DNA from 4 places in the Rhizobium sp. YTUHZ044 genome. Region 2 is predicted to be linked to each of the others. Evidence: predicted binding sites of a transcription regulator. Region 2 holds the regulator's gene; each other region holds the start of a gene.
What was found. Region 2 encodes LexA, which represses DNA repair genes until DNA is damaged. Its sites were predicted from a motif close to TGTTCNNNNTGTGTTCNG; they were not measured.
Positions count from the first base shown of each region.

Region 1: a site for LexA is predicted at 5,858-5,875, ahead of NL154_RS20825 (ImuA family protein). Genes of this name have one in related genera too.
Region 3: a site for LexA is predicted at 4,276-4,293, ahead of NL154_RS13520 (ribonuclease T2 family protein). Genes of this name have one in related genera too.
Region 4: a site for LexA is predicted at 3,239-3,256, ahead of dnaE (DNA polymerase III subunit alpha). Genes of this name have one in related genera too.

Region 1 covers NZ_CP101426.1:4,252,533-4,260,621, forward strand. Annotated here, with positions in the region: gene NL154_RS20815 (error-prone DNA polymerase) at 1-3,425, opposite strand, end outside; gene NL154_RS20820 (Y-family DNA polymerase) at 3,422-4,840, opposite strand; gene NL154_RS20825 (ImuA family protein) at 4,881-5,837, opposite strand; gene NL154_RS20830 (metallopeptidase family protein) at 6,000-6,437, shown strand; gene NL154_RS20835 (DUF1737 domain-containing protein) at 6,461-6,667, opposite strand; gene NL154_RS20840 (HpcH/HpaI aldolase/citrate lyase family protein) at 6,667-7,572, opposite strand; gene NL154_RS20845 (hypothetical protein) at 7,686-7,919, shown strand; gene NL154_RS20850 (VOC family protein) at 8,026-8,089, shown strand, end outside.
Region 2 covers NZ_CP101426.1:1,782,680-1,790,768, forward strand. Annotated here, with positions in the region: gene lpxB (lipid-A-disaccharide synthase) at 1-336, shown strand, start outside; gene gltA (citrate synthase) at 364-1,653, opposite strand; gene NL154_RS08875 (ComEC/Rec2 family competence protein) at 1,944-4,376, shown strand; gene lexA (transcriptional repressor LexA) at 4,357-5,076, opposite strand; gene NL154_RS08885 (VOC family protein) at 5,272-6,168, shown strand; gene kdsA (3-deoxy-8-phosphooctulonate synthase) at 6,165-7,010, shown strand; gene eno (phosphopyruvate hydratase) at 7,152-8,089, shown strand, end outside.
Region 3 covers NZ_CP101426.1:2,706,058-2,714,146, reverse strand. Annotated here, with positions in the region: gene NL154_RS13540 (thiamine pyrophosphate-binding protein) at 1-913, opposite strand, end outside; gene NL154_RS13535 (CaiB/BaiF CoA transferase family protein) at 927-2,129, opposite strand; gene NL154_RS13530 (DMT family transporter) at 2,147-3,103, opposite strand; gene NL154_RS13525 (alpha/beta fold hydrolase) at 3,121-4,050, opposite strand; gene NL154_RS13520 (ribonuclease T2 family protein) at 4,308-5,048, shown strand; gene ettA (energy-dependent translational throttle protein EttA) at 5,146-6,795, shown strand; gene NL154_RS13510 (ArsR/SmtB family transcription factor) at 6,959-7,984, shown strand; gene metF (methylenetetrahydrofolate reductase [NAD(P)H]) at 7,986-8,089, shown strand, end outside.
Region 4 covers NZ_CP101426.1:1,467,330-1,475,418, reverse strand. Annotated here, with positions in the region: gene dnaE (DNA polymerase III subunit alpha) at 1-3,001, opposite strand, end outside; gene NL154_RS07250 (DUF5680 domain-containing protein) at 3,518-3,982, shown strand; gene NL154_RS07245 (ABC transporter ATP-binding protein) at 3,988-4,671, opposite strand; gene NL154_RS07240 (lipoprotein-releasing ABC transporter permease subunit) at 4,686-5,990, opposite strand; gene proS (proline--tRNA ligase) at 6,006-7,328, opposite strand; gene NL154_RS07230 (DUF1467 family protein) at 7,909-8,089, opposite strand, start outside.

The DNA.
Region 1 (8,089 bases), 2.2 Mb from region 2:
ACCTCGGCGGTTTCCACCACACCGGCATGGCGGCCCGCGGCGCCCGCCTCCCTTTCCAATTCCGCCCCTTCCCGCGCATTCGCAAGCCTTCTCTGTCGTGGATCGACCCCTGGCCTCAGCACCTCGTCGGCGCGCTCGCAGGCACCGAAACGTCGGGCCTCGCGTTGCAGGATGCCAAGCGCCGGCGTCATGTCCTCGATATGCTCGACGACCGTATGGATGACGCCGCTATGGCTTTGCAGCCTGCCCCGGATTTTCACGAGCCGGGCACCCATGACGACCGCCCGGTATTTTTCGAATATCTTGCTCCAGACGATAGCGTTGGCGACACCGGTTTCATCCTCCAGCGTCATGAAGATTACACCCTTGGCCGAACCCGGGCGCTGGCGCACCAGCACCAGACCGGCGATGGTCACTCTCTTTCCGTTCGGCACCGTCAGGAGATCGACATTGCGCGTGATGCCCATCTTTCGGAATTCCTCCCGCAGGAAAGACACCGGATGCGCCTTCAGCGACAATGACAGATAACGATAATCCTCGATCACCTGCTCGCCTGGCGGCATATCAGGCAGGCTGGTCTTCGGTTCGACCTGCAGATCGATATGGTTCACCCGATCGAACAGAGGCAATTTTTCAGGAGCGTATTTCGTATCCAGCGCCCTTGCAGCCCAAAGCGCCTCACGCCTCGATAGGCCGATCGAGCCGAAGGCATCGGCATCCGCCAGCCTTTCGATATCGGCTTTGTCGAGGCCGGACCGCAGCCAGAGATCACGAACCGAGCCATAACCATCGCCCCTGTTGGCAAGAAGGCTCTCCAACGCCTTCTCGGACAGACCCTTGACCTGCCGGAAGCCGAGGCGAACGGCTCGCTTTGCCTTGATGAGGGCTCGCATATCGGCATGCCGCCTGTCGACGGCATTTCTGTCGAATACCGCCTCCTCGAGATGGCAATCCCAATTGGATCTGTTGATGTCGACGGGTCGGACCTCGACCCCGTGTTCCCTGGCATCACGAACGAGCTGCGCCGGCGCGTAGAAGCCCATCGGCTGCGAATTGAGCATGGCAGCGCAAAAGACGTCTGGATAATAGGCCTTGACCCAGGACGAGGCATAGACCAGCAGGGCGAAGGAAGCCGCATGGCTTTCCGGAAAGCCATATTCGCCGAAGCCTTCGATCTGGCTGAAGCAGCGTTCGGCAAAGTCCCTCGGATAGCCTCTGCGGGTCATACCATTAATCAGATCATCCTTGAACGCGTTGACCTTTCCCAACCGCTTGAAGGTCGCCATCGAGCGGCGCAGGCGGTCGGCCTTGGCAGGCGAGAAGCCCGCCGCCGTAATCGCGATCTGCATCGCCTGTTCCTGAAACAGTGGCACGCCGAGCGTCCGCTTGAGGATCGGGATCATCTCGTCTTTCGGATAGTCGATCTTGAAACCTGGAGAATGCGACTGCTCCCGCCGCGTCAGGTAGGGATGGACCATATTGCCCTGAATCGGCCCCGGGCGGACGATTGCCACTTCAATCACGAGATCATAGAATCGGCGCGGCTTCAGCCGGGGCAGCATGCTCATCTGCGCCCTGCTTTCGATCTGAAAGACGCCCAGCGTGTCGGCCCGGCACATCATGTCATAAACCGGTACGCCCTCGTCTCCGTGTTCCCTGTTGCCGAGATCGGCAAGGGTTTTCTTCACGTCATAATGCAGTTCGAGCAGCGAGAAAGCCTTTCTGAGACAGGTCAGCATTCCGAGAGCCAGAACATCGACCTTCAGGATCTTGACGTTGTCGAGATCGTCCTTGTCCCATTCGATCATATAGCGATCCGGCATCGCCGTCTTCATGATCGGCACGACTTCATCGAGCCGATCCCGGGTGATGACGAAGCCGCCGACATGCTGGGTCAGGTGACGCGGAAATCCGAGGAGTTCGGACGCATAGCGCAGAACGTTTGATGTCACCGGATCCGAAATATCGAGCCCAGCCGCCTTGGCATCCCGCTCCGACAGATTATCCTCCGACCAGCCCCAGACCAGGCTGCTGATCGCCGCCTGGACGTCCTCCGAAAGCCCGAAGGCCTTGGAGACCTCGCGGCCGGCGGAACGAGTGCGATAGGTGGTGACGCCAGCCGTCAGCCCGGCATGCTCCTTGGTATATTTTCTGTAGATGTGCTGGATGACTTCTTCGCGGCGGTCATGCTCGAAATCCACATCGATGTCAGGCGGCTCGTCGCGATCCATCGAGATGAAGCGGTCGAAAAGCAGTGTGCTTTTGGTCGGATCGACTTCCGTGATCTCGAGGCAATAGCAGATGACCGAGTTGGCTGCAGAACCGCGGCCCTGGCACAAAATCTTCAATTCATAACGCGCATGCTGGATGAGCTTGTGGACCGTCAGGAAATAAGGCTCGTATTTCTTCTCCCGGATGAGATCGAGTTCATAGTCGATCTGGGTCTGGATTTGAGCAGGAACGCCATCCGGATAGCGCTTCTTAGCGCCCTCTTTCGTCAGACGTTCGAGGGTTTCATAAGGCGTCTCGCCGGGATCGTTTTCCGGCGGGTAATTGTGTTTCAGCTCATTGAGCGAAAACGAAAGCCTGCCGAAGAATGTCCCGGTATTGGCGATCGCCTCCGGATAATCGCGAAACAGCCGGGCCATTTCACGTGGGCCCTTGAGATAACGCTCGGCATTCGGAGCAAGAAGAAAACCTGCTTCGGCGATCGGAACATGCTCGCGGATCGAAATGACGATATCGGAAAGGGGTCGGCGATCCGTATGGTGATAGAGCGGCTGGTTGGTCGCGATGACAGCAATGCGGTGGCGGGCGGCGATTACGGAAAGTGCCGCGAAAACCTGCCTGTCGCGGCCATCATAGGCAGGCGCCAGCGCCACGTGAAACGCCTTGCCGAAACGGTTCTGGAACCGGGCGAGACAGGCTTCCAATTCCTGTTGGGCGACAGGCTCGACGGCAGCCGCCTGGCCGGGAACGAGGGCCAGCATCATCTCGTCCCCCCATTCCATGATATCCGCCTCGTAAAGCAGGCAGGATCCCTTTTCCGCTCTCAAATTTCCCGCACTCAGCAAACGGCAGAGATGCGCCCACCCTCGCCTGTTCTCAGGATAAGCAAGGATATCAGGCGTTCCGTCTGAAAAAACGAGACGGGCGCCCGGCTGAATCCGGATTGGATCGAGAATCTTCTCTTCCTCTCTGCCGTCGAGGTTCTTCTCGTGCCTTCTTCTGAATTTCTCTTCGATCTCCTGCGCCTGCGCATGCGCCCGGACGACGCCGGCAACCGAATTCCGGTCGGCGATTCCAAGACCGGAAAGTTTCAGCGCCGCGGCCTGCACCACCATTTCCTCAGGTTTCGAAGCACCCTCCAGAAAGGAGAAATTGGTGCGGGCGCCGATCTCGAAAAATGCAGGCGCCGCGCTCATGCGAAAATCCCGTGCATAAACCAGCGCGGCGGCGGCTCTTCACCGTAAAAGCCTTCGCGGTAAATCCAGAAACGATGCCCGGCATTGTCCTCGACACGGAAATAGTCACGCGTTTTGGCGTCGGCGCCATCGATCCACCACTCCATTGCAAGCCGTTCCGGGCCTTCGCTGCGCAGAACCTGATGCTGCATGCGGCGCCACCGAAAACTTTGCGGCGGCCCTTCCGGAACTTCGGCGAGCAAGGCCTCCACCGGTTCCGGTCGGGCAAAAAGCCTCAGAGGCCGCTCGCTGCGAGCGGCGGAAAGACGGCTTCCCTCGCTCCTGCGATGCGCCGGAAAACTCTCCATGAGTGGGGTTATGATAACCGCACGCTCCGGCACATGGCTTTCACGGAGCTGAAAGCTTTGGAGACAGTCTGCGCCAAGGCGAGCCGAGACGCGGTCGATGAAAGCTGCAAGGGAGATCTCTCTTTGCCGCCCGCCGTCGAAATCGCCCTGCGTTCCTTCGAAGGGCTCATGGCGCACGACATTCAGCCGCAGGATCTCGAAACCATATCCGGCATCGAGATCGTCATGAATTGCCTGCAGACGCTGGGAAAAAAGATCCGCGATCCGCTTCGGCTCCCTGAGCGGCCGTGAAGCGCCGACCGAAATCCGGAAAACCCGGCCATCGACCCGAAACAGCACGAGTTCGAAGACGCGGCCGCCGGCGCCGCGGGCTTCCAGGGAGGGTTTCAGCGACACGGCGATCTGGCCGGCAAGGACGAGAATATCCTCTTCGGTGCCGATCGGCTCGGCCAGCCGCCGCTCGGCCGAAAGGCTCGCAACCGGCAGGCGCGGCGAAATCGGTTCCTCATCATGTCCGAGCGCCTGATCGAGCCGCAATAGCAGGCTTGCCCCGAAACGGCGGGTCAACGGCGCCCGCGGCGCATTCATGACATCGCCGATATATTTCAGCCCGAGCTTCTTCAGCGATGCCACGGTGTCTTCGTTCAGCCGAAGCGCGGCGATCGGCAGCGGCGCCAGCATATCCTCCATTTCCTCGTCTTCGATGACGCCGCCATTGCCAAAACGAGCGACGGCCGAGGAAAGGCCGGGCGAAGAGGAGATCGAACCCCGGACGTCGAGCCCCATATGGAAAAGCCTGAGCAGAATATCCTTCAGCAGCGCTCTCTCGCCGCCGAAAAGATGGGCACAGCCGCTAATGTCGAGAAACAGCCCGTCCCGTCCGTCGATCGCCACCAACGGCGTATAGCGGTCGCACCAGTCGGCGATGGCTTCGAGCAGCCGCGCATCGGCGGCCCGATCCTCCTCGACGATATCGAGTTTCGGATGCATGGCGCGCGCTTCCGCGACACCCTGGCCCTTCTTCAGGCCAAGCGCCTCCGCGGCCTCGTCCAGCGCCATCAGCCGCATGGCATTTTCGTGCTTTCCGGCGCAGACGATCGGCGCAGCCTCAGGACGCCCTCTCGAACGCCAGGAGAGGCCCCATTTTCTGCGGGCGATCCTGTCCGTCGAAAGGTGCGGAAAGCTGAGCGCCAGGATACGCTGACCGTTCGTCTGGAGTAAGAGCGTGCCTTGGCTCGTTGATGGGGAAAAACTGACGTTCATGAGGGTTCCACTCCAGAAGAAGGGAGAGCGGAGCCGGGTTGCGGCTCTTCTCCAGGCTGAGATGAAAAACCGGATTGCCGATGCTGCCGGCAAGTCTCGATCCACCCGGCAGAGCCCGCATGCCGGCTGGCGCAGGCTCGGCAAGCAGCCGGAAGGCGGCGCTGCTCGCCTCCTCCTCTCCTGCCTGCCGAAGCAGGAAGAGCGGCCGGCCGGCCGCCTTGGCGCGAAGACCGAGCCGCCGGCTCTCGGTCAGACCGACATGCGCGGGATTGCCCCTGATCTCCAGGATGACCACCGAAAAGGCGCCGCTTTCCAGCGCGGTTTCCGCAAGCCAGAGCGCCTCATCGAGCTTGCGCGGCAAAGCCTGCAGGAAACGCTCAGGCCGCAGGCCGAAATCCTGCAGACCCACCGCATAGGGAAGGCCGGCCTCCATCGTCGAGACCGGATCGCCGATCCAGAGTATTGGCGAACAGTCGCTCGCCTCCTCCTCCACCCGCTGCAGCAGCGTTGCGGCCGCAAGGGCGAACCCACTGGCGGCTCCCGCATCCCGGAAAAGCGCCGAACGGATTTCCGTTATCGCATCGAGCGGCAGCCCGCCCTCCATCGCTTCGTCGAGCGATGTCACCCCAAACGACAAGCGCTGTCTGCGTCCATTCCGTTCCGCATCCTGCCGCCCGGTCTCACCCGAAGCCAGGGCTTCCCGCTCCGCTGCCGCAAGCGCCGGCGCAGGCTTTCCTTCCAGCTTGGCGATGGTTTCGCGGAGCGCAAAAAGCCGCTCGCGCGCCAGGGCGTTCTGCGCCATGGCGTTTACTCCGTCCGTATTGTTCCTGTTATGTTCTTATGGATTCCAGAGAGCTGAAGAAGAGTCAACAACCATTTTCTATGAATTTATTCCTGCCTTTGATTCCGCACTCGAAAATCGGCGGCAAAGGTTCTATATGGGCCCGCAAAGGAAGGAATATTCATGGCCCGCATAGACCTGAGCGATGATTGGCGGGACCGCCATGCGCCGACGATCAGCACTTTCGAGTCGCTGGCCATGGAGGCTTACAGCCATCTACCGGATGAATTCCGCCAACTGACGACCAATCTCACGATCGAGATTGAGGATTTTCCCGATGACGACGTTTTCGAGGATATGGCGCTGGAAACGCCTTTCGACCTGCTCGGCCTTTTCGAAGGCAGGGGAATTTCGGAGCGTTTCACCGTGGAAACCGGCGAAATGCCGAACCGCATTCGCCTCTACCGTCGCCCCATCCTCGATTATTGGGCAGAAAACGACGAGACGCTCGGCGATATCATCACTCACGTCCTGATCCACGAGATCGGCCACCATTTCGGACTGAGCGATGAGGATATGGAGCGGATCGAGGCTAGCGCCGAGGAAGCCGCCGAGCGCTGAAACCGTGCGTTCGGCAGAACGCGCTATTGCTCGGAGAGCTTCATCTCCGGATCGTAATCCTTGCCTTCGACAGTCTTGACGACGGCCTGGCCGCATTGCATCGCGCCGGTTGCGGCATTGAAGGCATAGGTCGGTGGGCCCTCCAGCGACCAGCCCTTGTTGAGGGCGGCGGTGACCTTGTGGCAGAAGGAAGCGTCGTCGGGGCCGGTCAGGAAGCGGTAGAGTTTCATCAGGCGGGCTTTCTTGCAGAAATCAGGCGAGCTTTATGAACCAGAGCTTCGGCCTGGACAAGATGCAGCCGTTCGATCATCCGCCCGTTCGCATTGATGACGTTCAGGCCTTGGGCAGCCGGATCGGCAAAGGCTGATATGATTGCCTGCGCTTCGGCAATCTCCTCGGGGCTCGGGCCGAAATGCCGGTTGGCGGCCGCAATCTGCGCGGGATGGATCAGCATCTTGCCGGCAAAACCCATGGCGCGCCCCTGCCCGCATTCGACATCGAAACCTTCGTCATCCCGGAAATCGTTGAAGACACTGTCGAGCGCATCAAGCCCATAGGCCTTGACCGCCAGAATGACCTGCATCAGCCAAGGCACGAGAAAGCTTCGCCCCGGCTGCGGCAGGACGCCGGTTTCCTTGCGCAGATCATTGAGGCCGACGACCAGGCAATCGAGCCGCGCCCCCAGCATGCAGCCGGCTTCAGCAATCGCTCCGGCATTCAGCACGCCGCGCGGCGTCTCGATCATGGCCCAGATGCGCAACTCCTCCGGGGCATCCGCATCGGCAAGCAGATCGCCGATGTCGGTGATATCCCGAGGCGCGTCCACCTTCGGCAGGAGAACGGCGTCGGGCAACAGCGCCTTGACCAGATCGAGATCTGCCGCCCCGAATCCGGATGACAAAGAATTGATGCGAATGATCCTTTCCTTGCCCTCGAGCGGCGGTCCGGCAAAAAAAGCACGCAGATTTTCCCGCGCATGGCCCTTGTTCTCGGGCGCGACGGAATCCTCCAGATCGAAAATAACCGCATCACAATCAAGGGAACGGCTCTTTTCGAGCGCGCGGAGATTGATGGCTGGCACGCTCAGCACCGAGCGGCGCAGACTTGCGGAGCGGAAAGGTTTGGTTTGGTTCATCATCCATTAGTGCCAAGCTTCGCAAAGCCCGGCAAGACAACAAAAAGCCATGCTTGCCTTGCAGAGAGGAAAAGGAAGGACCACATTCCTTTCTGTAGAAAGGTCTCAAACCCATGCAGAACATTCGCTCCATCTTCTTCATGCTGGCCGGCGCCACCTTCTTTGTCGCCATGCTGCTTCTCACCTTCTCGGTGACGCTTGCTGTCGGCGGCATCCTGACCGTGCTCATGGTCGGACGCGCGCTTTCGATGAAGATGAAGCCCGCTCCGGTCCGCGCCAAGGCAAACAACGGCAAGCCGGAGATGCGCATCTGGAACGACGGTCGCGGCACGATCATCGATCTCTGAGGCCTGCTTTCAAAAAAATTGGCGACACTGTCGCATCATGCTTCCGTGATACGTCTTTGAAGCAGCCGGGCATTCTGCCGGCGCTCAAAAACGATGGAGGACGTGCATGGATACGACGGAAAACAAGCCGGCCAAGTTACCGCCGGTGAAGAATGGCCTGCTGCCCTATC
Region 2 (8,089 bases):
CTCGAACTCGCCCTTGCCGACGTTCCCGTCGTCTCCGCCTACAAGGTCGACTGGATCATGCGCATGCTGACATCGGGCATCAAGACCTGGACCGGCGCGCTGCCGAACCTGATCGCGGATTACCCGGTCGTGCCGGAATATCTGAACGATGTCGTTCGCGGCGCAAGCCTTGCGCGCTGGATGGAAAGGCTGTCGGCCGACACCTATCAGCTTAAGGCGATGAAGGAAGGCTACGAGCTCATCTGGCAGCGCATGCAGACGGAAAAGCCGCCCGGCGAACAGGCCGCCGAAATCCTTCTCGACGTTTTGAACAAGAAAAAACCCGGCCATTCCTGACCGGGTTTCTTTTGAGCTCTGAAGCGATCAGCGCTTCGAAACCGGGATGTAGTCGCGCTTCGGTTCACCGACATAGAGCTGGCGCGGACGGCCGATGCGCTGTTCCGGATCCTCGATCATCTCGTTCCACTGGGCGATCCAGCCGACGGTGCGGGCAAGCGCGAAGAGCACGGTGAACATGGTGGTGGGGAAGCCCAGCGCCTTCAGCGTGATGCCGGAATAGAAGTCGATATTGGGATAGAGCTTCTTCTCGATGAAATATTCGTCGGTGAGCGCGATGCGCTCCAGCTCCATCGCAACTTCCAGCAACGGATCGTCCTTGATGCCGAGTTCGCCAAGCACTTCATGCGTCGTCTTCTGCATGATCTTGGCGCGCGGATCGTAGTTCTTATAGACGCGGTGGCCGAAGCCCATCAGCCGGAACGGATCGTTCTTGTCCTTGGCGCGGGCGACATATTCCGGAATGCGGTCAACGGTGCCGATTTCTGTCAGCATGTTGAGAGCCGCTTCGTTGGCGCCGCCATGGGCGGGGCCCCAGAGGCAAGCGATGCCGGCAGCGATGCAGGCGAACGGGTTGGCGCCCGACGAACCGGCGAGACGGACGGTCGAGGTCGAAGCGTTCTGCTCGTGATCGGCATGCAGGATGAAGATGCGGTCCATGGCGCGGGCAAGCACCGGATTGACCACATATTCCTCGCAGGGGACGGCAAAGCACATGCGCAGGAAGTTCGACGCATAGTCGAGGTCGTTCTTCGGGTAAACGAAGGGCTGGCCGATATGATACTTGTAGGCCATGGCGGCAAGCGTCGGCATCTTGGCGATCATGCGCAGGCTGGCGACCATGCGCTGGTGCGGATCGGTGATGTCTGTGGAGTCGTGATAGAAGGCCGACAGGGCGCCGACACAGCCGCACATCACAGCCATCGGATGCGCATCACGGCGGAAGCCGGTGAAGAAGCGGCTCATCTGCTCATGCACCATCGTGTGGTGCGTGACGCGATAGTCGAAGTCCTTCTTCTGCGCGGCCGTCGGCAGTTCGCCGTAGAGCAGGAGGTAGCAGACCTCGAGGAAGTCGCCGTGCTCGGCAAGCTGCTCGATTGGATAGCCGCGGTGCAGCAGCACACCTTCGTCACCGTCGATATAGGTGATTTTGGATTCACAGGATGCGGTCGAGGTGAAGCCCGGATCGTAAGTGAAGGAAGCGGTGTTCTTGTAGAGGGCACCGATGTCGATGACGCTCGGGCCGATCGTGCCGCTTTTAACGGCGAGGTCGACTGATTTGTCACCGATTTTTATTGTAGCGCTTTGATCCGTCATGCTGATCCTCCGAAATGTCGGTGGCGCCACAAAAGCGCCATAGGGGTTAAGCGTCCTTTCCGATAGCTATATGATCGTGACGCTAATGCCAAGTTACCGTGATGGCATTTTGTGCATTGCGGCATCACCTTTTAGGCACCGCAGCGATGAGCCGCACGCATAACGGAAGCCGATGATTCGACTTGCCTTTTGCTCCTTTGGTTTTTCCTTCGTATTTCAACCGATTATTCTTGCCGGATTTGCGTGAAGGTTGCATTCTGGCGACTTCGCGGGGTCATTTTGGGCGGCGCATGCAGGAACAGACGACAGCCGAATTGCGGCCGCAAGTGGGCGCCGGCCTTGCCGATCCGCCGAATTTTCCTGCGCCTGCGGTGGTGACTCAATCGGTAAGGACGCAGTCGCAGACCCCGTTGCGTCATCGGCTGCTGGCCGCCGCCCGGCAATCGCTGCCTGCCGGAGCCTGCATGCTGGGCGAAGAGGCCGATTATGGCCGAATGCTGCTGTTCTCGCCGGTCTTCCTCGGAGCCGGCTCGGCCTTCTGGTTTCTTGCGGCATCGGATTTGCCCCTCGTTCCATCGCTGCTCTGCTTGCTGGTGTCGGCGGCGGCGGTTTTCCTCACCGGTCCCAGCCGACCGGCCTTGCGCGCAAGTTTGATGGCGCTGGCACTTTTCGCCGGCGGCATGCTCTCGGCTCAGTTTGAGAGCTGGCGGGCTTCGACGGTGATCCTCGATTCATCCGTGACGACGACGGTGACCGGCCGTGTCGAACGGCGGGAAGGGGACGGCCGCGGGCGCTGGCGCTACATTCTTGCCGTCACAGGCACCGAGGCTCCGGAGCTGAAACGGCCGCCGAGACGCATCACCGCGATCGTCCGGGGCGCCGATGCGCCTTTCGAAATCGGCGACATCATCACCGGCAAGGCACGGCTGACACCGCCGGCGGGCCCCGCACTTCCCGCGCTCAACGATTTCTCCTTCGGTGCCTATTTCGACGGCATCGGTGCCAACGGTTTCTTCTATGGTGCGCCGGAGAAACTCGACTTGGAGGCGGGCCCGCAGGCGGCCAGCTCGACGTCGGACGCTCTGTTCGAATGGCTCTACCGGCTGCGCAGCAGCATCGGCGACCGCATAAGATCGATCCTGCCCGGCGATACCGGCGCTTTTGCCGCTGCTCTGGTGACGGATGAACGGCGCGCCATCTCGAAGACGACGACGGAGGCGCTGCGCCAGTCCGGCCTTGCCCATATCGTCGCGATCTCGGGCCTCAACATGGCGCTGTCGGCCGGCATCTTCTTCGTCGGCTTCCGCATGCTGCTCTGCCTCTTTCCCGGCGTCGCCCAAGCCTATCCGACAAAGAAGATCGCCGCCGCCGGTGCGCTCATGGCCGTCACCGCCTATTACCTGATCTCCGGTTTCGGGGTTTCGGCCGAGCGCGCTTTTATCATGATGACCATCATGCTGATTGCCGTCTTCTTCGATCGGCCGTCGATCAGCCTGCGCAATGTCGTTCTCTCTGCGCTCATCATCATCGCCATTTCACCTTCGGAAGTATTGGGACCGAGCTTTCAGATGTCCTTTGCCGCGACATTGGCTTTGGTATCGGGCTATCAGCTGTGGAAGGACAGGCGTGTCCGTGAAAACGCTTTCCTGAAATTGCCGATCATCAGGCCGGTGGTTGTCGTCGCCGGTTTCTTCGGCGGCGTCTTCCTGACCTCGCTGATCGGCGGTTTTTCCACCGCCCTGTTTTCGATCGAGCATTTTCATCGCCTGACGGCTTACGGCCTGCCGGCAAACCTTGCGACGATGCCGATCATCTCCTTCATCGTCATGCCGGCCGGGCTGCTGGCGATGCTGCTCATGCCCTTCGGGCTGGATGCTCCGCTCTGGACGGTGGTCGGATTCGGCCTCGATCTGGTGATTGCGGTTGCCAAGACGGTGTCCGGCTGGGGCGGCGATATCGGCATCGGCCGCTTGCCCGCCTGGTATTTCGCAGTGGCGGTGGCAGGCTTTCTGCTGCTGACGCTGCTGCGCACCCGGCTGCGCCATGTCGGCACATCCATCATCGCCGTCTCGACACTCACCGTACTGCTGCTGCCGGCTCCCCGCCCGCCGGATCTGGTGATTTCGGAGGATGGTGGTCTGGTTGCGGTCGTTGCGGCTGAGGCAATCGCGTCCAACCGTGAAAACCCGCCGGATTTCATCTTCGACCAGTGGCAGCGAGCGCTGGTCCTGCCGACACATGTTCCACCGAAGATGCTGGATGGTCCGGCTATCCCGCCGGAAGGAGAAGACCGCCGAGTCAGGCTTTCCCGCGATCAGCAGAACGAAGCGAGCGCAGCGATGCGGGCAGCCGCAGCAGGCGGTGAAGCAAACCGGTTTTCCTGCGTCAAGAAGGCGTGGTGCACATCACGACTCGGCAATGGCCATATCGTCACCGTCATCGACAATGCCGCCTATCTCGGCCCGGCCTGCGATACGGCCGATATCGTCGTGACCTCGGTCCGCCTGCGTTTCAACAGCTGCCGTTCAGGCGGGACGCTCTTCACCGGCGAGACGCTCCGCAGGACCGGTTCCGTCGAATTGCGCTTCGCCGATGCCGGCCTGCAGGTCGCAACCGCATTCGAGGCGCTATCGCGGCCATGGATGCGCCATCGCGCCTATGATTGGCGCAAAGACAGTTTTACCGAATCCGGTCCGGCTGCTGTCAGTGATAACGGCGAATGAGGCCGACGAGCTTGCCCTGCACCTTGACGCGGTCCGGCCCGAAAATCCGGGTCTCGTAAGCCGGGTTGGCGGCTTCCAACGCGATCGAGGCGCCCTTCCGGCGGAAGCGTTTCAGCGTTGCTTCCTCGTCGTCGACGAGGGCAACGACGATGTCGCCGGGACTTGCGGTGCTGCCGTTGCGGATGATCACGGTGTCGCCGTCGAAGATGCCGGCGTCGATCATCGAATCGCCCTTGACCTCCAGCGCGTAGTGCTCACCGGAGCCAAGCATGTCCGCGGGAATGACGATGTCATGCGTGTTGTTCTGGATCGCCGAGATCGGAACGCCGGCGGCGATTCTTCCCATGACCGGCACGGAGACAGAGTTGCCGTTGTCGGCGACCGGCTTTGCGGCAGCGGGGGCGGCGACCGGCTGGGGTTTGCCGAGGCTGCCCTCGATGACGCTCGGCGAAAAACCGCGGCGCTGTTGCAGGCTGGGGTTATAGGCCTCCGGAAGCTTGATCACTTCAAGCGCCCGGGCGCGATTCGGTAGGCGGCGAATGAAGCCGCGCTCCTCGAGCGCCGTGATCAGGCGGTGAATGCCGGATTTCGAGGCGAGATCCAGGGCATCCTTCATTTCGTCGAAGGAGGGAGGGACGCCGGATTCCTTCATGCGCTCATGAATGAAAAGGAGAAGCTCCTGTTGTTTGCGCGTGAGCATCGACGTCAGACCCCTGATTGAAACAAATCCAGAACAGACACTATATGTTCCATATGTGTTCCGCAAGTAGCTAAATTTCCGTAAAACTTCGGGCCAACTCGTCGAGATTTTTAATTTCATTCGACGGGATTGGCGCACATCGCTTGCATTCGGGGAGGGGCTGTCGCACATCTTTGCCCCTTTCAGGAGGATATCATGAACGCGCATTCCGCCAAGTCGCATCCGCTGGATCACGTCGTGCTGCCGGTGGTCAATATCGATCTGGCGCGTGAGAGGCTCGGCAAGCTCGGTTTCACCGTCGCCGCCGATGGGCGCCATCCCTTCGGAACGGAGAATGCCTGCGTCTTTTTCGCCGACAAGACCTATCTGGAGCCGCTTGGCGTGGCGAGCGTCGAGGAGAGCGAGGCAGCGGCCCGCCACGGCAATGTCTTCATCGCCCGCAATCGCGCCTTCCGCTTCCGCTGCGGCGAGGAGGGATTGTCTGCGCTGGCCTTCCTCAGCGAGGATGCCGGCCTCGATCATAAGCGCTTCGTCAGCAACGGCGCGAGCGCCGGCGAGATGTTGCAATTCAGCCGGCCGATGCGGATGCCGGATGGTTCGGAGACCGTCGGCAGCTTCAAGCTGGCCTTTGCAGCTGATCTGCGCGCACCCGATTTCTTTCTCTTTACCTGCCAGCGCATCAATTCCTTCCCGACAGATCGCGCCGCGCTGGAGACGCATGCCAATGGCGTGATCGGCATTGCCGAGATCGCGCTTTGTGCGCCGGACCCGGCGGCATTCGCCGCCTTCGTCGGGCTTGCGATAGGGCAGGCGGCGGCGGAGAAAACCGGTTTCGGCGTGAATATCGCGGCATCAAATGCGAAGATCAGCCTGATGACGCCCGAAGGGCTGGAGGCCTATTTCGAGCTTGCCGTCTCATCCGCCGATCGTGGTCTGCGCGGCCGGGTAATCCTCTTCACCGTCGCCGATCTTGCCGTGACAGAAGCGCATTTGGGTGCTAACGGGATCACATTCACGCGCAAGAACAATCGCATTCTGGTGAAGTCTACGCCCGGGCAGGGTGCGCTCTTCGCCTTCGAGGAAACACGATGAGCACCGACACGAATTCCGAAGTCAGGATCGGCGAAGGCGAAGGTCAGGTCACCTTTTCCAATACCGCCCGCCTGTCGCTGATTGCCGGCCCCTGTCAGATGGAGAGCCGGGACCACGCCTTCATGGTCGCCGGCACGCTGAAGGAGCTTTGCGCAAAGCTTGGCATGGGTCTTGTCTACAAAAGCTCCTTCGACAAGGCCAACCGCACCTCGCTCTCGGCCGAGCGCGGCATCGGCCTGGAAAAGGGCATGGAGGTCTTTGCCGACCTCAAGAAGGAATTCGGCTTTCCGGTCATAACCGACGTCCATACGGCCGAGCAATGCGCCGAGGTGGCCAAGGTGGTCGATGTCCTGCAGATCCCGGCCTTCCTCTGCCGTCAGACCGACCTACTGATCGCCGCCGCAAGGACCGGCCGTGCCGTCAATGTCAAGAAGGGCCAGTTCCTCGCCCCCTGGGACATGAAGAACGTCCTGAAGAAGCTCAACGCCAGCGGCAATCCGAATGTGCTCTTGTGCGAGCGTGGCGCTTCCTTCGGCTACAATACGCTGGTCTCCGACATGCGCTCGCTGCCGATTATGGCGGCGATGGGCGCTCCCGTCATCTTCGACGCGACGCATTCCGTCGCTCAGCCGGGCGGGCAGGGCGATTCCTCCGGCGGCCAGCGCGAGTTCGTGGAAACGCTGGCGCGCGCGGCAGTGGCGACGGGAATTGCCGGCGTCTTCCTCGAAACCCATCAGGACCCCGACAACGCGCCGTCCGATGGCCCGAATATGGTTTATCTCAAGGACATGCCGCGACTGCTCGAGAAGCTGCTTGCCTTCGATGCGATCGCCAAGTCCTGACGTTCAACAAGCTGACATGTTCGTGGTTTAGGCCACGACGGAATGCTGGTTCGGAGGCCGGAAATTGCGGCATTGTAATTTGCACGCCTTCGATTATGACAGGCTTCGAACGACTTATCACCCACCGAGCAGGAAGAACCCATGACTGCAATCACCGATATCATCGCCCGCGAGATCCTCGATAGCCGTGGCAACCCCACCGTCGAAGTCGACGTCTATCTCGAAGACGGCAGCATGGGCCGCGCGGCCGTTCCCTCGGGCGCCTCGACGGGCGCGCATGAGGCGGTCGAGCTGCGCGACGGCGGCAAGCGCTATCTCGGCAAGGGCGTCGAAAAGGCGGTCGAGGCCGCCAACACCGAAATCTTCGACGCGATCGGCGGCATCGACGCCGAAAACCAGATTCAGATCGACAACATCATGATCGAGCTCGACGGCACGCCGAACAAGTCGCGCCTCGGCGCCAACGCCATCCTCGGCGTCTCGCTCGCCGTCGCCAAGGCTGCCGCCCAGGCATCCGGCCTGCCGCTTTACCGCTACGTCGGCGGCGCTTCCGCCAGCCTCCTGCCGGTGCCGATGATGAACATCATCAACGGCGGCGCCCATGCCGACAATCCGATCGACTTCCAGGAATTCATGATCCTGCCGGTCGGCGCCGATTCGATCGCCGACGCCGTGCGTATGGGGTCGGAAGTCTTCCATACGCTTCGAAAGGAGCTTGCCGCGCAGGGCCACAACACCAATGTCGGTGACGAAGGCGGCTTCGCCCCCGGCCTGAAGAGCGCGCCCGAAGCCCTGGATTTCATCATGAAGTCGATCGAGAAAGCCGGCTACAAGCCGGGCGACGACATGTGCCTCGGCCTCGACTGCGCCTCGACGGAATTCTTCAAGGACGGCAAGTATGTTCTCGAAGGGGAAGGCCGTACGCTCGAATCGGGCGCCATGGCCGAATATCTCGCCGAGCTCGCCGGCAAATACCCGATCATCTCGATCGAGGACGGCATGGCCGAAGACGACTGGGACGGCTGGAAGGCGCTGACCGATCTGATCGGCAAGAAGACCCAGCTCGTCGGCGACGATCT
Region 3 (8,089 bases), 920 kb from region 2:
GTTCGGACGCATCGGGATAGACGTGGACCAGCGATTGCTGGGGGTAGGGGATGTCGATCAGCGTGTAGGACGACGAGGGCATTTCCGACATGCGGGCGCCGAGCAGGATCACCAGGTCGCTCTCCTTGATCTCCTTGGCGAGCGCCGGATTGATGCCAATGCCGACATCGCCGGCATAGCAGGGATGAAGGTGATCGAACAGCATCTGCCGGCGGAAGGAGCAGCCGACCGGCAATTGGAAACGCTCGGCGAAGATTGCAAAATCGGCGACGGCATCGGCATCCCAGCGCGTGCCGCCGAGGATCACCACCGGTCGCTCAGCTTTGAGCAGACGCAGATAGAGATCGTCGATCTGGCTGGGGCCGGGATGCGCCTCGACGTTGGCATAACGCCTGGCGAGGGGCGCCTCGACCTCGTCGCGCAGCATGTCTTCCGGCAGCGTCAGCACCACGGGGCCGGGACGGCCGGAGGTTGCGATCGCAAAGGCGCGGGTGACGAATTCGGGAATTCGGGCGGCATCGTCGATTTCACCCACCCATTTGGCGAATTCGGTGAAGGCGCGGCGGAATTCGACCTCCTGGAAGGCCTCGCGCTCACGTGCATCACGCTGCACCTGGCCGATGAAGAGGATCATCGGGATCGAATCCTGCCTTGATATATGCAGGCCGGCGGAGGCGTTGGTGGCGCCGGGGCCGCGGGTCACCATGCAGATGCCGGGTTCGCCGGTGAGCCTGCCCCAGCAATCCGCCATCATCGCCGCCCCGCCTTCCTGCCGGCAGACGAGGACGTCGATATCGCTGTCACGCAAGGCGTCGAGCACGGCGAGGAAACTCTCGCCGGGCACGCAGGAGAGGCGTTTGACACCGTTCGCCTTCAGCGCCTCGACGATCAGTTCCCCGCCCGTTTGTTTCATAATGATACCTTCTTCATGACGATGTCTTCCTCTCAAGCTCGGCGAGTTCCGCCAGAATTTCTTCCCTGTGTTCGCCGAGACGCGGGCTCGGCCTGACGTAGCGCAATGGTGTTTCCGACAGCCCCACCGGCGTCCTGACCCCGGGGATGACGGTGCCGGCGGCATCGGCAAGGTCGATGCGCAGACCGCGAGCCTTCACTTGCGGGTCGGCGAACATTTCCTCGATCGTGTTGATCGCGCCCGATGGAACCGCGTTCTGCTCGCAGGCCTTCAGGAGATCCGCCTTCTGCCATTTCAGCGTCTCCGTGGAGATCAGGCGGCGCACCTCGCCGCGGTTGGCGACGCGGGCCTTGTTGGTGGAGAAACGCTCGTCATCCGCGATCGTCTCCAGGCCGAGGATGGTAGACAGGCGGCGGAACTGGCCGTCGTTGCCGACGGCCAGGATGAGATAACCGTCGGCCGTCGGCACGACCTCATAGGGCGAGATGTTCGGATGGGCGTTGCCGAGGCGGGTCGGTGCTGCGCCGGAGATGAGGTAATTCATGTTCTGATTGGCGAGGACAGCCGATTGCACGTCGAGCAGGGCCATGTCGATCAACTGGCCTTGTCCGGTTTTCAAGGCATGGATCAGAGCGGCCTCGATCGCCGAGACGGCATAGATGCCGGTGAAGATGTCGGCGATCGCCACGCCCGCCTTCATCGGTTGGCCGTCCGGCTCGCCTGTTATCGACATGAAGCCGGACATGCCCTGGACGATGTAATCGTAGCCGGCGAGACCGGCATAGGGGCCGGTCTGGCCGAAGCCGGTGATCGAGCAATAGACGAGCCTCGGGTTCTGCTTGCGCAGGCTGTCGTAATCGAGCCCGTATTTGACGAGGCCTCCGACCTTGAAATTCTCGATCACCACATCGGCTGTGGCTATGAGACGACGGACGAGTTCCTGGCCTCCAGGGCTCTTGAGGTCGGCGGTGATTGAGCGCTTGCCGCGATTGGCGGCGTGGTAATAGGCGGCCGAGAGATTTTCGCCGTCGGCACCTTCGACGAAGGGCGGGCCCCATTGGCGGGTGTCGTCGCCACCGTCGGGATTTTCCACCTTGATGACGTCGGCGCCGAGATCGGCAAGCATCTGGCCCGCCCAGGGGCCGGCGAGCACGCGGGCAAGCTCGATCACCCGGATGCCGGCAAGCGGCGGCATGTTCGTCGCGGTCTCGGTCATGTTCCTCCCGTCGGTGTCTACGGCGCCAGCGTCACCTCAGATGTATCGGATACCGGCTTTGAAGCAAAGCGGCGCTCGCGCCAGAGGATGTAGAAGCCCGACGCCATGATGATCGTGATGCCGAGCCATTTGATCGCATCCGGAAAATCGCCGAAAACAAGCCAGGCGAAGATCGTTGCCGAAACGATCTCGAAATATTGCAGCGGCGCCAGCGTCGACGCCGGTGCCGCACGAAAGGCATAGACGCCGAGGATGCCAGCGATCGCGGCCATGGCGCCGACGCCGGCCACGTAGAACCAGGCGCTGCCTGCAGGCATGACGGGATCGAAGAGATCGGAGCCGCGTCCTTCGCCGACAAAAAGCAGGAAAGCGCAGAAGAGCAAGCCCCAGATGCCCATCTGGAACTGCATCGACCAGGGGTCCTCCCGGTGCGAGAGGACGCGGGTCATCAACACGAAGATCGCAACGCAGAGCGCGCTGACGACAGGCAGGAGCGCGATGTAGCCGACCTCCTCGAAACTGGGCTGGATGATCAGCATCGCCCCGAAGAAGCCGACGCCGCAGGCGGTATAGCGCCGCCAGCCGATCGTCTCCTCGAGGAAAATGCCGCCGAGGATCGTCACGATGATCGGCTCGATAAAGAAGATCGCGATCGCGTCGGCGACCGCCATATATTTCAGCGTGGTGACGAAGGAGATCATCGAGACGGTGATGACGAAGCCGCGGATGGCGTGGAACAGGCTCTGGCGCCACGAGAAATCGGTAAAGCTGCGCCGCCATAGCACGATCGGCAGCATGCAGAGCGCTTGCACGAGGAAGCGGCCGGCGGTGATCTCGGCGGAGGGGACGGTGACGACGGCAAGCTTGGCGAAGATGTCGATGAGCGGCGAGAACATCACCGAAAGAAACATCAGCGCAAGCCCGGTCGTCACTTCGGGGGCGGACGAAGCGGGGCGGGCGGAGGTGCTGCTCATGATGGGATCTCTCTGGCTCAGGATCTTGCGAGTGCCTGGTCGCACCAGTCCGCGAAGGCGGCGGTCGCCGCGTCGGCGTCGATCTCGTTCAGTGTTTCATGCCGCATGTCCTGATATATCCGAGTGCTGATACGAGAGAAGCCTTGCGCTTTCAAATGGGTTGACAGCCAGAGGACGGCTTTTCCACGCTCCGTCGCCGGATCCTCGCCGCCGCCGACCAGATGGATCGGCATGTCGCGCGGCAGCCGGTCGAGATGGAGCTTCTGCGGTGCGCGAAACGTCAGTTCGAAGAGATCGAGCCAGAGCGAGACCGAAGCATCGAAGCCGCAGAGCGGATCGGCGATATATTTGTCGACTTCATCGGCATGGCGCGACAGCCAGTCGAACTCGGTGCGGCGGTCCGGGATCGATTTTCCCCAAGCTCCGAAGGTGAGCTTCGGCAAGAGGCCGCTCGGCACGTCGGAGCCCTTCAGCATCCGCTCGGCGAGCAGGATCGCCTGGGCGGCTCTGCCGGCAAGGCCGACGGCGAAATTCGAATTCCAGACGGCGACAGCGTCGAAGCCGGTCGGAGCGGTAACGGCGGCATTGAGCGCGATGAGGCCGCCCATCGAATGGCCGAAGAGGATCACCTTCAGGCCGGGATGGCGCGAGGCCGCATGGGCGCGCACGGCAAGGACATCGCCGATCACCCGGTCGACGCCATCCCGGCCGGCGAAGTGGCCAATCGGCGCGTCGGGCGCCGTCGTCTCGCCGTGGCCGCGGTGATCATGGGCATAGACGTGGTAGCCGCGCGCCGCCATCGCCGCGGCAAAGCGGCCGTACCGCTTCGAATGCTCCGCCAGGCCGTGCGATATCAACAGGACGCCGCGCGCCGGGTGGGTAGCCTCGGCATGGTGATAGGCCAGAGACGCTTCCCCTATCGCGAGTCTTTGCGTATCAGAAAACATCCGGATCCTCCCCGCCCCAGCAGAGCAGATCGCTACTGCATAATTCCTTAAAGCGGAATCGATTTAAGCGAATATGCTGCAACTATAAGTGCGACACGGTGCTCGCGTAACTCTAAGACAGTGAGGTCCCCGCAATAGTCAGCTGTTTCCGGCGACGCGCAGTCGATAACAAATTTCGGCACGGCTGCGATTCAGGGTTGCTGCCGTTTACTCTTTGTGCTTATCTGTTCCTGCATTGTTCTTCTTTGGGGGTTGAAATGAGCAGCATGCAGTTGCGTACCTTTACGTTCGCCTTGTCGATGATCCTTGCCGGCGCTGCCGTGGCGCAGGAGGCCGATGGCCGTACCCGTTTCATTCTTGCTGCGAGCTGGCAGCCCGCCTTCTGCCAGACGAACCAGAAGAAGCCCGAATGCGCCAGCCAGACCGGCGAGCGCCATGACGCGACAAATTTCTCGCTGCACGGCCTGTGGCCGATGCGGCAGGATTATTGCGGCGTCAGTGAGGACCAGAAGGCTGCCGACAAGGACGGCAAATGGGATACATTGCCCGCGGTTGCGCTTTCGGCCGAGACGCAGGCGTCGCTTGCAAAGGCAATGCCCGGCACCCAGTCCGGCCTTGAACGGCACGAATGGATAAAGCATGGCACCTGCACGAAAATGAGCGTTGAGGATTATTTCGGCGTCGGCGTCCATTTAGTGGATGCGCTCAATACATCGGCCGTGCGCGATCTCTTTGCCGCCAATATCGGCAAGGCGGTCAAGGCCGAGGCGATCAAGGCTGCTTTCGACAAGAGCTTCGGGCCGGGTGCGGGCGAGCGCGTCAAGATGAGCTGCCGGCGAGCCGGCAATGTCAGGGTGATCAGCGAGTTGACGATCGGCCTGTCTGCGGATGCGGGAACGGCATCGGCAAAAAGCGCGGGCCTTGCCGATCTGATCCAGGGAGCGGGAAAAACCACGTTCGGCTGTGACGAGGGCGTTGTCGATGCGGCGGGCTTCTGACCGGAATCCGGCGTAAACGGGTTTCGGCGTTGCTCACAGGCGCTGTTTCGCCTACATAGCGGCACGAAACGAAGTTTCCCGTCCGGAGCAGCGCAGCATGGCACGTCAATTCATCTATCATATGTCCGGCCTCAACAAGGCTTATGGCAACAAGAAGATCCTGGAGAACATCCACCTTTCCTTCTACCCGGATGCCAAGATCGGCATCCTCGGACCGAACGGCGCCGGTAAATCCACTGTGCTGCGCATCATCGCCGGCCAGGACAAGGAGTATACCGGCGAAGCCTGGCTCGCCGAGGGTGCCACGGTCGGCTATCTCGAGCAGGAGCCGAAACTCGACCCCACCAAGACGGTTTTCGAGAACGTCATGGAAGGTGTTGCCGCGAAGACGGCGATCGTCGATCGTTACAACGAATTGATGATGAACTACTCGGACGAGACCGCGGAAGAGGGGGCGAAGCTCCAGGACATCATCGACAGCCAGAACCTCTGGGATCTGGAAAGCCAGGTCGAGATGGCGATGGAAGCCCTGCGCTGCCCGCCGCGCGATGCCGATGTCACCAATCTTTCCGGTGGTGAGCGCCGCCGCGTCGCGCTCTGCCGTCTGCTGCTGTCGCAGCCGGATCTGCTGCTGCTCGACGAACCGACCAACCATCTGGATGCCGAAACCATCGCCTGGCTCGAAAAGCACCTGCGCGACTATCCCGGCGCCGTGATGATGATTACCCACGACCGCTACTTCCTGGACAACGTCACCGGCTGGATCCTCGAACTCGATCGCGGCCGCGGCATCCCTTATGAAGGCAACTACTCCGCCTATCTGCAGGCCAAGGCCAAGCGCATGCTGCAGGAAAACCGCGAAGAGGCATCACGCCAGAAGGCGATCAGCCGCGAGCAGGAATGGATTGCTTCCAGCCCGAAGGCTCGCCAGGCCAAGTCGAAGGCGCGTATCAAATCCTACGAGCAGTTGGTGGAGGCGGCCGAGAAGCAGCGTCCCGGCGACGCGCAGATCATCATCCCGGTGAGCGAGCGCCTCGGTCAGGTGGTCATCGAGATGGAGGGCATCACCAAGGGCTTCGACGGCCGCACGCTGGTCAACGACCTGTCGCTGAAGCTGCCGCCGGGGGGCATTGTCGGCATCATCGGTCCGAACGGCGCCGGAAAGACGACGCTGTTCAAGATGATCACCGGCCAGGAAACGCCGGATGGTGGTACGATCCGGATCGGCGAAACCGTGCACCTCAGCTATGTCGACCAGAGCCGCGATGCGCTCGATCCCAACAAGACCGTCTGGGAAGAAATCTCCGGCGGCGCCGAAGTGATCAAGCTCGGCAAGTTCGACATGAACTCCCGTGCTTATTGCGGCGCCTTCAACTTCAAGGGCGGCGATCAGCAGCAGAAGGTCGGCAGTCTCTCGGGCGGCCAGCGTAACCGCGTTCACCTCGCCAAGATGTTGAAATCCGGCGGCAACGTTCTGCTGCTCGACGAGCCGACCAACGACCTTGATACCGAAACGCTTGGCGCCCTTGAGAACGCGCTTGAGAATTTTGCCGGTTGCGCCATCGTCATCAGCCACGATCGCATGTTCCTCGACCGCCTGGCGACGCATATCCTGGCTTTTGAGGGCGAGGGCCATGTCGAATGGTTCGAAGGCAACTTCGAGGATTATGAGGAGGACAAGGTCCGTCGCCTCGGCCCGGATGCGCTCAATCCGGGCAGCCAGGCCCATAAGCGCCTGACACGCTGATCCCTGCTTCATTTCTGCTTCCGAAGCCCCGGTTCGACCGGGGCTTTTTCGTGTCAGACCCCGTCGCAATTTGCGCAGGCAATTTCGCGAACAGTGCGAATTGCCGCTTGCCACCGCTTTTCAAATCACATAAAGATATCTTTATATCTTGATTGGGCCAATGATGAGCGAACCTTTGAAGCTGGGACTGGATGGGCTGGTGGACGTCTTGAAGGCGGCCGGAGAACCCACGCGTCTGCGTCTTCTGGCGCTTCTCGACGGCGGCGACCTGACGGTGACCGATCTTACTGAAATCCTCGGCCAGTCGCAGCCGCGCATCTCCCGCCACCTGAAGCTGCTCGGCGAGGCCGAACTGATCGAACGCTATCAGGAAGGCGCCTGGGCCTATTTTCGCCTCAAGCAGGACGGCAAGGCGGCCATGCTGGTGCGGGCGCTGCTGAAACATGTCTCCGAGAACGACCCGACCATCCTTCGTGACGGCGAGCGTCTTTCGGCTGTCAAGCGCCAGCGGGCCGAGCGGGCGCAAGCCTATTTCAGCCGCAATGCCGCGGAATGGGACGAGCTTCGCCGCCTGCACGCGGCGGATGAGGAGGTCGACGCCGCCGTCATTCGGCTCCTCGGCAACCAGCCGATCGATTCGCTGCTGGATCTCGGCACCGGCACCGGCCGCATCCTCGAACTCCTGTCCGGACTTTACCGCCGTGCTGTCGGTGTCGACGCCAGTCGCGACATGCTGAGCGTGGCGCGCGCCAATCTCGACAAGTCCCGCATCACCAAGGCGACGGTGCGCCACGCCGATATCTTGAACCTTCCGTTCGAGGGGCAGGATTTCGACCTTGTGACGATCCATCAGGTGCTGCATTTCTTCGATCAGCCGGAGATTGCGATCGCGGAAGCGGCGCGCATGCTGCGGCCGGGCGGGCGGCTCGTGGTCATCGACCTCGCGCCGCACACGCTCGAATATCTCAGAGACGAACATGCCCATGTCCGTCTCGGCTTTTCGCACCAGGCGATGTCCGACTGGTTGCGCAAGGCCGGGCTCGACGTCGAGCAGGTCGTCGATCTTCATCCGGGTCAGCAGGGCGGGCAGGGGTTGACGGTCACCGTCTGGCTCGCGCGCGATCCGAGGCGCCTCATGGCTTCGCAAACGAGCGAAGGCGCCGAACCCACATTTGCCGGGAGAGTATGACATGGCTTTGAAAAGCGAAGGACGCGGGCGCAACTTCGGGATCTCCTTCGAATTTTTTCCGCCGAAATCGGAGGAAATGGAAGGGCAGCTCTGGGATACTGTCAG
Region 4 (8,089 bases), 320 kb from region 2:
CCTGAGAAAACTCGGCAAAGGTCTGCACACGCATCTTCTGCAGGATGTTGTTGTAGGAATCGAGCGGGTGGGCCGTCAGATAGAAGCCCAGCACCTGGAATTCCTTGAGCAGACGCTCCGATGCCAGCCAGGGTGAATAGGGCGGCAAGGAGATCTTCTCCGGACCTGAGTTTAGTGCGCTGCCAAAAATGTCCGATTGACCGCTCAGCTTGTTTTCCTGGGCGCGCTGGGCATAACCGAGGATGCGGTCGAGGCCGGCGGCCAGCTGGGCGCGGTCCGTGCCAAAACAATCGAAGGCGCCGGCATAGATCAGGCTTTCGAGCACGCGGCGGTTCACCTGGCGCGGATCGATGCGCAGGCAGAAATCCTCGATGCTGGCAAAAGGCTTGTCGCCACGCACCTCGACGATGTGGTCGACGGCGGATTCGCCGACCCCTTTGAGGGCAGCCAGCGCATAGTAGATACGATTGTCGCCGGTCTCGAAATGGCGGAAGGAGGTCTGCACCGAAGGCGCGATCACCTCGATGCCGAGCCGCTTGGCGTCCTGTCGGAAATCATTGACCTTTTCCGTGTTGGACATGTCGAGCGTCATCGAGGCGGCGAGGAATTCGACCGGATAGTGCGCCTTCATGTAGGCCGTCTGGTAGGAGACGATGGCGTAGGCGGCGGCGTGCGACTTGTTGAAGCCGTAGTTTGCGAACTTCGCCAGGAGTTCGAAGATGTTGTCGGCTTGCGGCTTGGATACGCCGTTCTTGACGGCGCCGACGACGAAGCGTTCCCGCTGCTGGTCCATCTCCGCCTTGATCTTTTTACCCATGGCGCGGCGCAGAAGGTCGGCTTCGCCAAGCGAATAGCCCGACAGGACCTGGGCGATCTGCATCACCTGTTCCTGGTAGACAATGACGCCCTGCGTTTCCTTGAGCAGGTGGTCGATCATCGGATGGATCGATTCCAGCTCTTCGTCGCCGTGCTTGCGGGCATTGTAGGTCGGGATGTTCTCCATCGGGCCCGGGCGGTAAAGCGCCACCAGCGCGATGATATCCTCGATGCAGTCCGGCTTCATGCCGATCAGCGCCTTGCGCATGCCGGCACTTTCCACCTGGAACACGCCAACCGTCTCGCCGCGCGACAGCATCTCGTAGGTCGGCTTGTCGTCAAGAGGAATGGCCGCAAGATCGACTTTGATGCCGCGCTTGGCGACGAAATCGACGGCGACCTTCAGCACAGTCAGTGTCTTCAGACCGAGGAAGTCGAATTTGACGAGGCCGGCCTGCTCCACCCACTTCATGTTGAACTGGGTAACCGGCATGTCGGAGCGCGGATCGCGATACATCGGCACCAGCTTGGACAGCGGCCGGTCGCCGATGACGATGCCGGCGGCATGCGTCGAGGCGTGGCGATAAAGCCCTTCGATCTTCTGGGCGATGTCGAGCAAACGCGCCACCACCGGTTCTTTCGCCGCCTCCTCCTGCAGCTTCGGCTCCTCTTCGATCGCCTTTGAGAGTGGCGTCGGATTGGCGGGATTGTTCGGCACGAGTTTGCAGATTTTGTCGACCTGGCCGTAAGGCATTTCCAGCACGCGTCCGACGTCGCGAAGGGCGGCGCGCGCCTGCAGTGAACCGAAGGTGATGATCTGCGCCACCTGCTCGCGGCCATATTTCGCCTGGACGTAGCGGATCACCTCTTCGCGGCGGTCCTGGCAGAAGTCGATGTCGAAGTCAGGCATCGAGACGCGTTCCGGATTGAGGAAGCGCTCGAACAGCAGCGAAAACCTGAGCGGATCGACGTCGGTGATCGTCAAGGCATAGGCGACCAGCGAACCCGCGCCCGAGCCACGACCGGGACCGACGGGAATATCATGTTGCTTGGCCCATTTGATGAAGTCGGAAACGATCAGGAAGTAACCTGGGAAGCGCATGCGCTCGATGACGCCGAGCTCGAATTCCAGCCGCTCGCGATAATCCTTTTCCTCGTAACCGGGCGACATGCCGAGGGTCGAAAGCCGCATGTCCAGCCCTTCCACTGCCTGGCGGCGCAATTCGCCTGCCTCGGCGCGTTCCGCCTCCTCGGCATCGTCGGTGGCGCCCGTGAAACGCGGCAGAATCGGCTTTCGCGTTTTCAGCACGAAGGAGCAGCGCCTGGCGATCTCGATTGTGTTCTCAAGCGCTTCCGGCAGGTCGGAAAAGAGCTTGGCCATCTCGGCCCGGCTCTTCAGGTAGTGATCCGGAGTCAGGCGAAAACGGCTATCGTCGGAGACGATGGCGTTATGCGCAACCGCCATCAGCGCATCATGGGCGTCGTAATCGTCGCGGGTCGGAAAGAAGGCTTCGTTGGTGGCGACGAGCGGCAGGTCATGCGTGTAAGCAAGCCTGACGATCTTCTGTTCGTGCCGCCTGTCGTAGGTGCCGTGCCGCTGCAGCTCGACATAGAGTCTGTCGCCGAAGAGACGCTTCAGCGTGAGCAGCCGGGCTTCCGCCTGGGCGTGGTGACCTTCCCTGACAGCCGCGTCGACCGGCCCGGTCACCGCGCCGGTCAAGGCGATCAGCCCTTCCGTGCCTGCCTCTTCCAGCCAGGAAGCTCTGATATGAATGGCCTGGTTGCTATCGCCGCCGAGATAGGCGCGGCTGACGAGATCGACCAGCCTTTCGTAACCAGCCTCCGTCGCGGCAAGAAGAACGATCGACGGAAGCTTGATCAGGGCCGGCTGACCGCCGCGCTTTTCGCTTTCCAATCCGTCTTCCATGTCGATCGAAACCTGGCAGCCGATGATCGGCTGCAGGCCCTCGTCCATTGCCTTCTGGGAGAATTCAAGGGCGACGAAGAGATTATTGGTGTCGGTAATGGCGATCGCCGGCTGACTGTCGCCGGTCGCCTTGTAGAGGATCTTCTTCAGAGGCAGCGCGCCCTCAAGAAGCGAATAGGCGGAGTGGACCCTCAGGTGGATGAAGCCCGGCGTGCCGCCGGTCGCCTCACCCATTGAACCCTTTTCCGTCTCCGCCATGATATGCCTTCCCAATCAGCCGAAATGAATCGGATGCATTGTCGGCATTGAGGGCGATGATGTCCAGAAGAAGACCCGCGTGTGCACCGCATGACTGCCATGCGATCCCCTGAAAACTTTAGATCGCGATGACGATAAGCGAGAAGCTGGCAACGAACATTGCGATGGAGGTGAATGCTGCGATATCACGGATCATGTCAGTCATCTGGCTCTCCTTTACTCGTTATGTTTTCACTTTGTTCCATCTATGTTCCGGTGTCAACAGGAATCTTTTCCTTCGCGCTTGCGTTTGAAAGATGCGGGTTCCGTGCTGCGAATCGAACAGCTTCAGCGCTGGCTTTGAACATGCTCCGCGCGACCGGCCCGACATCGCCTGCCGAACGGATCCATACAGCGCATCCGATGTCTGATGCACCTGCCCCAAGGCGATCGAGCAATGCTCGGCGCCTTTTGTACTTCTTATGTTCTCTGTCTTCTGCTATTTCCGTATCAGATGAGACAGGGAGGAAGATGATCATGCTCGACACCGCGGTGCTGAACGACTTCATCGTAGAGGCGAAAGCCGCGACCTATGTCGGCGGCGGTGTGCCTCGCCCGCCCTGCCGGCCGGGTGCCCATGATATCGGCTACTTCAGCGGCGACTGGCGTTATCTGGACAGCTATTTCGGCGGCACCGATTTCGCCGGACAGGAAGTGGTTTGGTTTACCGGCGAACCCGTCTGGGCGATGAATTATTTCGGCTGCGTCGTCGCGTCCGATCTCATCGACGGCAGAGCCGCCGGGACCGTGATCAAGGCGGCGCTGTCGGCAATGTATCGGGAGGGCCGCTTTCTCGGCGGAATGGAATTCGATCATCCGTTCGGCCGCTATGTCGACCGCAGCGAAGGCGGCTGCGAGCGATTCAGTGGCCATGAATGCATCATGGTCGCCGGGCGGAAGGCTTATGTGCTCGATTACCGCGGCGGGCTGGTCGTCCCGTAGTCGAGCTAGAAGTCGACGACCTTGCCATCGGAGATCGTGACGCGCCGATCCATGCGGCCGGCGAGTTCGTGATTGTGAGTGGCGATGAGGGCAGCAAGGCCAGATTGGCGCACCAGCGCCTCCAGCGCATCGAAGACGTAGCTTGCCGTTTCCGGATCCAGATTGCCGGTCGGCTCGTCGGCAAGAAGCAGCGTCGGCGCATTGGCGACGGCGCGGGCGATCGCGACACGCTGCTGTTCGCCTCCTGAAAGCTCGGCCGGGCGATGCGAACCGCGATGGCCGATGCGCATATAGTCGAGGAGCTGACCGGCTCGCTCCTGGGCTTCCTTCCAGGACAGACCGGCGATCAGCTGCGGCATCATGATGTTCTCAAGCGCCGAAAATTCCGGCAGGAGATGGTGGAACTGGTAGACGAAGCCGATCTCGCGGCGGCGGATCGCCGTGCGCTTCTCGTCGGAAAGACCGTCACAGGCATGGCCGTTGATGGTGACTTCGCCGCCATCCGGATGCTCGAGCAGGCCTGCCACATGCAGCAGCGTCGACTTGCCCGTGCCGGAGGGGGCGACGAGGGCGACGATCTCCCCTTTCGACAGCGAGAAATCTGCTCCCTTCAAGATCGTGAGCAGCGTATCACCCTGCCCGTAATGGCGCTCGACGCCGGTAAGCTTGAGGACGACGTTGCGGTTCATGAATGCGGCATTCCTTATTCGTAGCGCAGGGCCTGCACCGGATCGAGCCTGGAGGCGCGCCATGCCGGGAAGATGGTGGCGATGAAGGAGAGGCTGAGCGCCATGACGACCACCGAGATCGTTTCGCTGATATCCATCTCGGCCGGCAGCTGGCTGAGGAAATAGACCTGGGGATTGAAAATCACGGTGCCGGATATCCAGGAGAAGAACTGGCGGATGGATTCGATATTGACGCAGACGAGAACGCCGAGCAGCACACCGGCAAGAGTACCGACGATGCCGATCGCCGCCCCGGTCATGAAGAAGATGCGCATGATGGCGCCGGCGCTGGCGCCCATGGTGCGCAGGATGGCGATATCGCTGCCTTTGTCCTTCACCAGCATGATGAGGCCGGAGATGATGTTCAGCGCCGCCACCAGCACGATCAGCGTCAGGATCATGAACATGACGTTGCGCTCGACTTGCAGCGCCGAAAAGAAGGTCTGGTTGCGCTGGCGCCAGTCAGTGAGGTTGATCTGACGGCCTGCCGCTTCCTCCACTTTGGGCTTCAGAGCATCGATATCGTCGGGGTGATCGACGAAAAGCTCGATCGACTGCACCAGCCCCTCGGCATTGAAATAAAGCTGCGCCTCCTCGAGCGGCATGAAGATGATCGAGGAATCATATTCGGACATGCCGATCTCGAACAGCCCGGAGATCTTGTAGGACTTGACGCGCGGGCTGACGCCCATCGGCGTAATGTCACCATCCGGTGACGTCAGCGTAATCAGGTCGCCGACGCGCAGGCCGAGCTGGTCGGCCATGCGGGTGCCGATCAACACGCCTTGGCCGGAAGCAAAACCCACCATGTCGCCCGGGTTAATATGCTCAGAAACCGCTTTGAGTTTGGTCAGATCTTCCGCGCGGACACCGCGCACCAGCGCACCGGTGCTGCCGCCAGCCTGGGCGGAGGCGAGCACCTGGCCTTCGACCAGCGGCAGCGCCATCTTGACGCCGGGCACGGCGGCGAGCCTGCTGGCGAGATCCGCATAATCAGTGAAAGGTCCGTCGACCGGCTGCACGATCATATGACCGTTGATGCCGAGGATGCGCGAGACGAGTTCGGTGCGAAAGCCGTTCATGACGGCCATGACGATGATCAGCGTCGCAACGCCGAGCATGATGCCGACGAAGGAAAAGCCGGCGATGACCGAGATGAAGGCCTCCTTGCGGCGGGCGCGCAGATAACGCCACGCCACGAGGCGCTCAAAGGTGGAAAATGGCTTGCCAGCCGGACCCAAGCCGGATTTTGAACTCCGGTCCACTGCTGCCTCTGCCATTTCGCCTCCGTTTCCTTAAGCCACGAACCTGTTGATCGCCGCTTCGATGGTCATCGTTTCACGGGCGCCGGTCTTGCGGTCCTTCACTTCGACCTCGCCGTTCGCGACCGCACGCGGCCCGGCGATGATCTGGACAGGTACGCCGATCAGGTCGGCCGTCGCGAATTTCGTGCCGGCCCGGTCGTCGGTATCGTCATAGAGCACATCCTTGCCGGCCTTTTTCAGCGCGGCGTAGATCAGCTCGCAAGTATCGTCGCAGGCCTCATCGCCCACCTTCATGTTGATGACGACGACATCGAAGGGTGCGACCGATGCCGGCCAGATGATTCCGTTCTCATCATGCGATGCTTCGATGATGGCGGGAACAAGGCGTGTCGGACCGATACCGTAGGAACCCATGTGGACGAAATGTTCCTTGCCATCCGGTCCTTGCACTTTCGCGCCCATGGGCTCGGAATATTTCGTGCCAAAGTAAAAGATATGGCCAACCTCGATGCCGCGAGCGGAAAGGCGCTCGGCTTCGGGAACGGCGTTGAAGGCAGCCTCGTCGTGCATTTCCGAGGTGGCCGCATAGAGCGAGGTCCACTTGTCGAAGATCGCCTTCAGGCCTTCGACGCTGTCGAAATCGGTGTTTTCGCCGGGAATATCGAAACCGACGAAGTCCTTATGGCAGAAGACCTCGGATTCCCCGGTATCGGCGAGGATGATGAATTCATGGCTGAGATTGCCGCCGATCGGGCCGGTATCCGCGCGCATCGGGATGGCGCGAAGGCCAAGCCGATCGAATGTTCTGAGATAGGCGGCGAACATCTTATTATAGGAATGCTCCGCCCCTTCGCGCGTCAAATCGAAGGAATAAGCGTCCTTCATCATGAATTCGCGCGAGCGCATGGTGCCGAAGCGAGGCCGGATCTCGTCACGGAACTTCAGCTGGATGTGATAGAGATTGAGCGGCAGGTCCTTGTAGGATTTGACGGAGGAGCGGAAAATATCCGTCACCATCTCCTCGTTGGTGGGGCCGTAGAGCATCGGCCGGTCCTGGCGGTCCTTGATACGCAGCATCTCCTTGCCATAGGCATCATAACGGCCGCTTTCCTGCCAGAGCTCGGCCGATTGCAGGGTCGGCATCGAAAGCTCGATAGCTCCGGCGCGGTTCTGCTCCTCCCGGATAATGGCGTTGACCTTGTCTAGCACACGCTTGCCGAGCGGCAACCAGGAATAGATGCCCTGAGACTGCTGGCGGATCATGCCGGCGCGCAGCATCAACCGATGGGAGACGATTTCCGCCTCCTTGGGGTTTTCCTTAAGGATGGGCATGAAGTAGCGAGACAGACGCATGGCGATTCCGGAGCAGTTGAGATCCCGCTGGCGAGCGGAATCGAAGATACGTTGTGAATGTGGGAGCGTTCATAGCCGCTTCGCAGCGGGAAGGAAACCCGCAACTGCTGTCGGGCGCCTCCGGGACACGCTTGTTCGCACCCGCAAAATGAAAGGGCGTGAAAAAGTGCGTGTTTATAAGGACTTGAACGAAAATCTTGTCAACAGAAAAATTTTGCTGGCGTGTAGCAAAAATGCAAAAAAAGCTAATGACAAAGCCCAATGTTTGGGCTAGTTTTAGCTCACAAAACAGGCAAGGAAGTTAATTCTTGCCATTTCGCGGTCAAGTCTTGGGAGGATCAGATCTTAGGCGCGCTCGTCGCAGCCCCGGCAACGGTTACAGATCACGCGATACTTAAAACAAGGCTTTTAGCCTTGTTTTTTTTTTGGTTTTTCACCCTCTCCTCCCCTTCAAACTCCAGACGGCTTCCGTAAGGTGAGCCCCTCATTCCGTTAGGCGAGCGCTCTGACGCGCCAGCATGACGCCACTGGACTTCCATGATAAGATTTGCATATGCTCAAAGTTTGAGCAAAAGCTATTTCAATAGAAGCTAGGCCCGAGTTGTGGAAGGGCGTCAAATCCCCAGCCGAAATAAGTGTCGCAGACATACCAGATGCCATAGATCAGCGCCGAGATCAGCGTCGTCAGCGAAAAGACGAAGGCGGCGCGAAAGCGGGTGGGCGCACTTGGCACGGTGCCGAGCACGACATCGTCGTCTTCC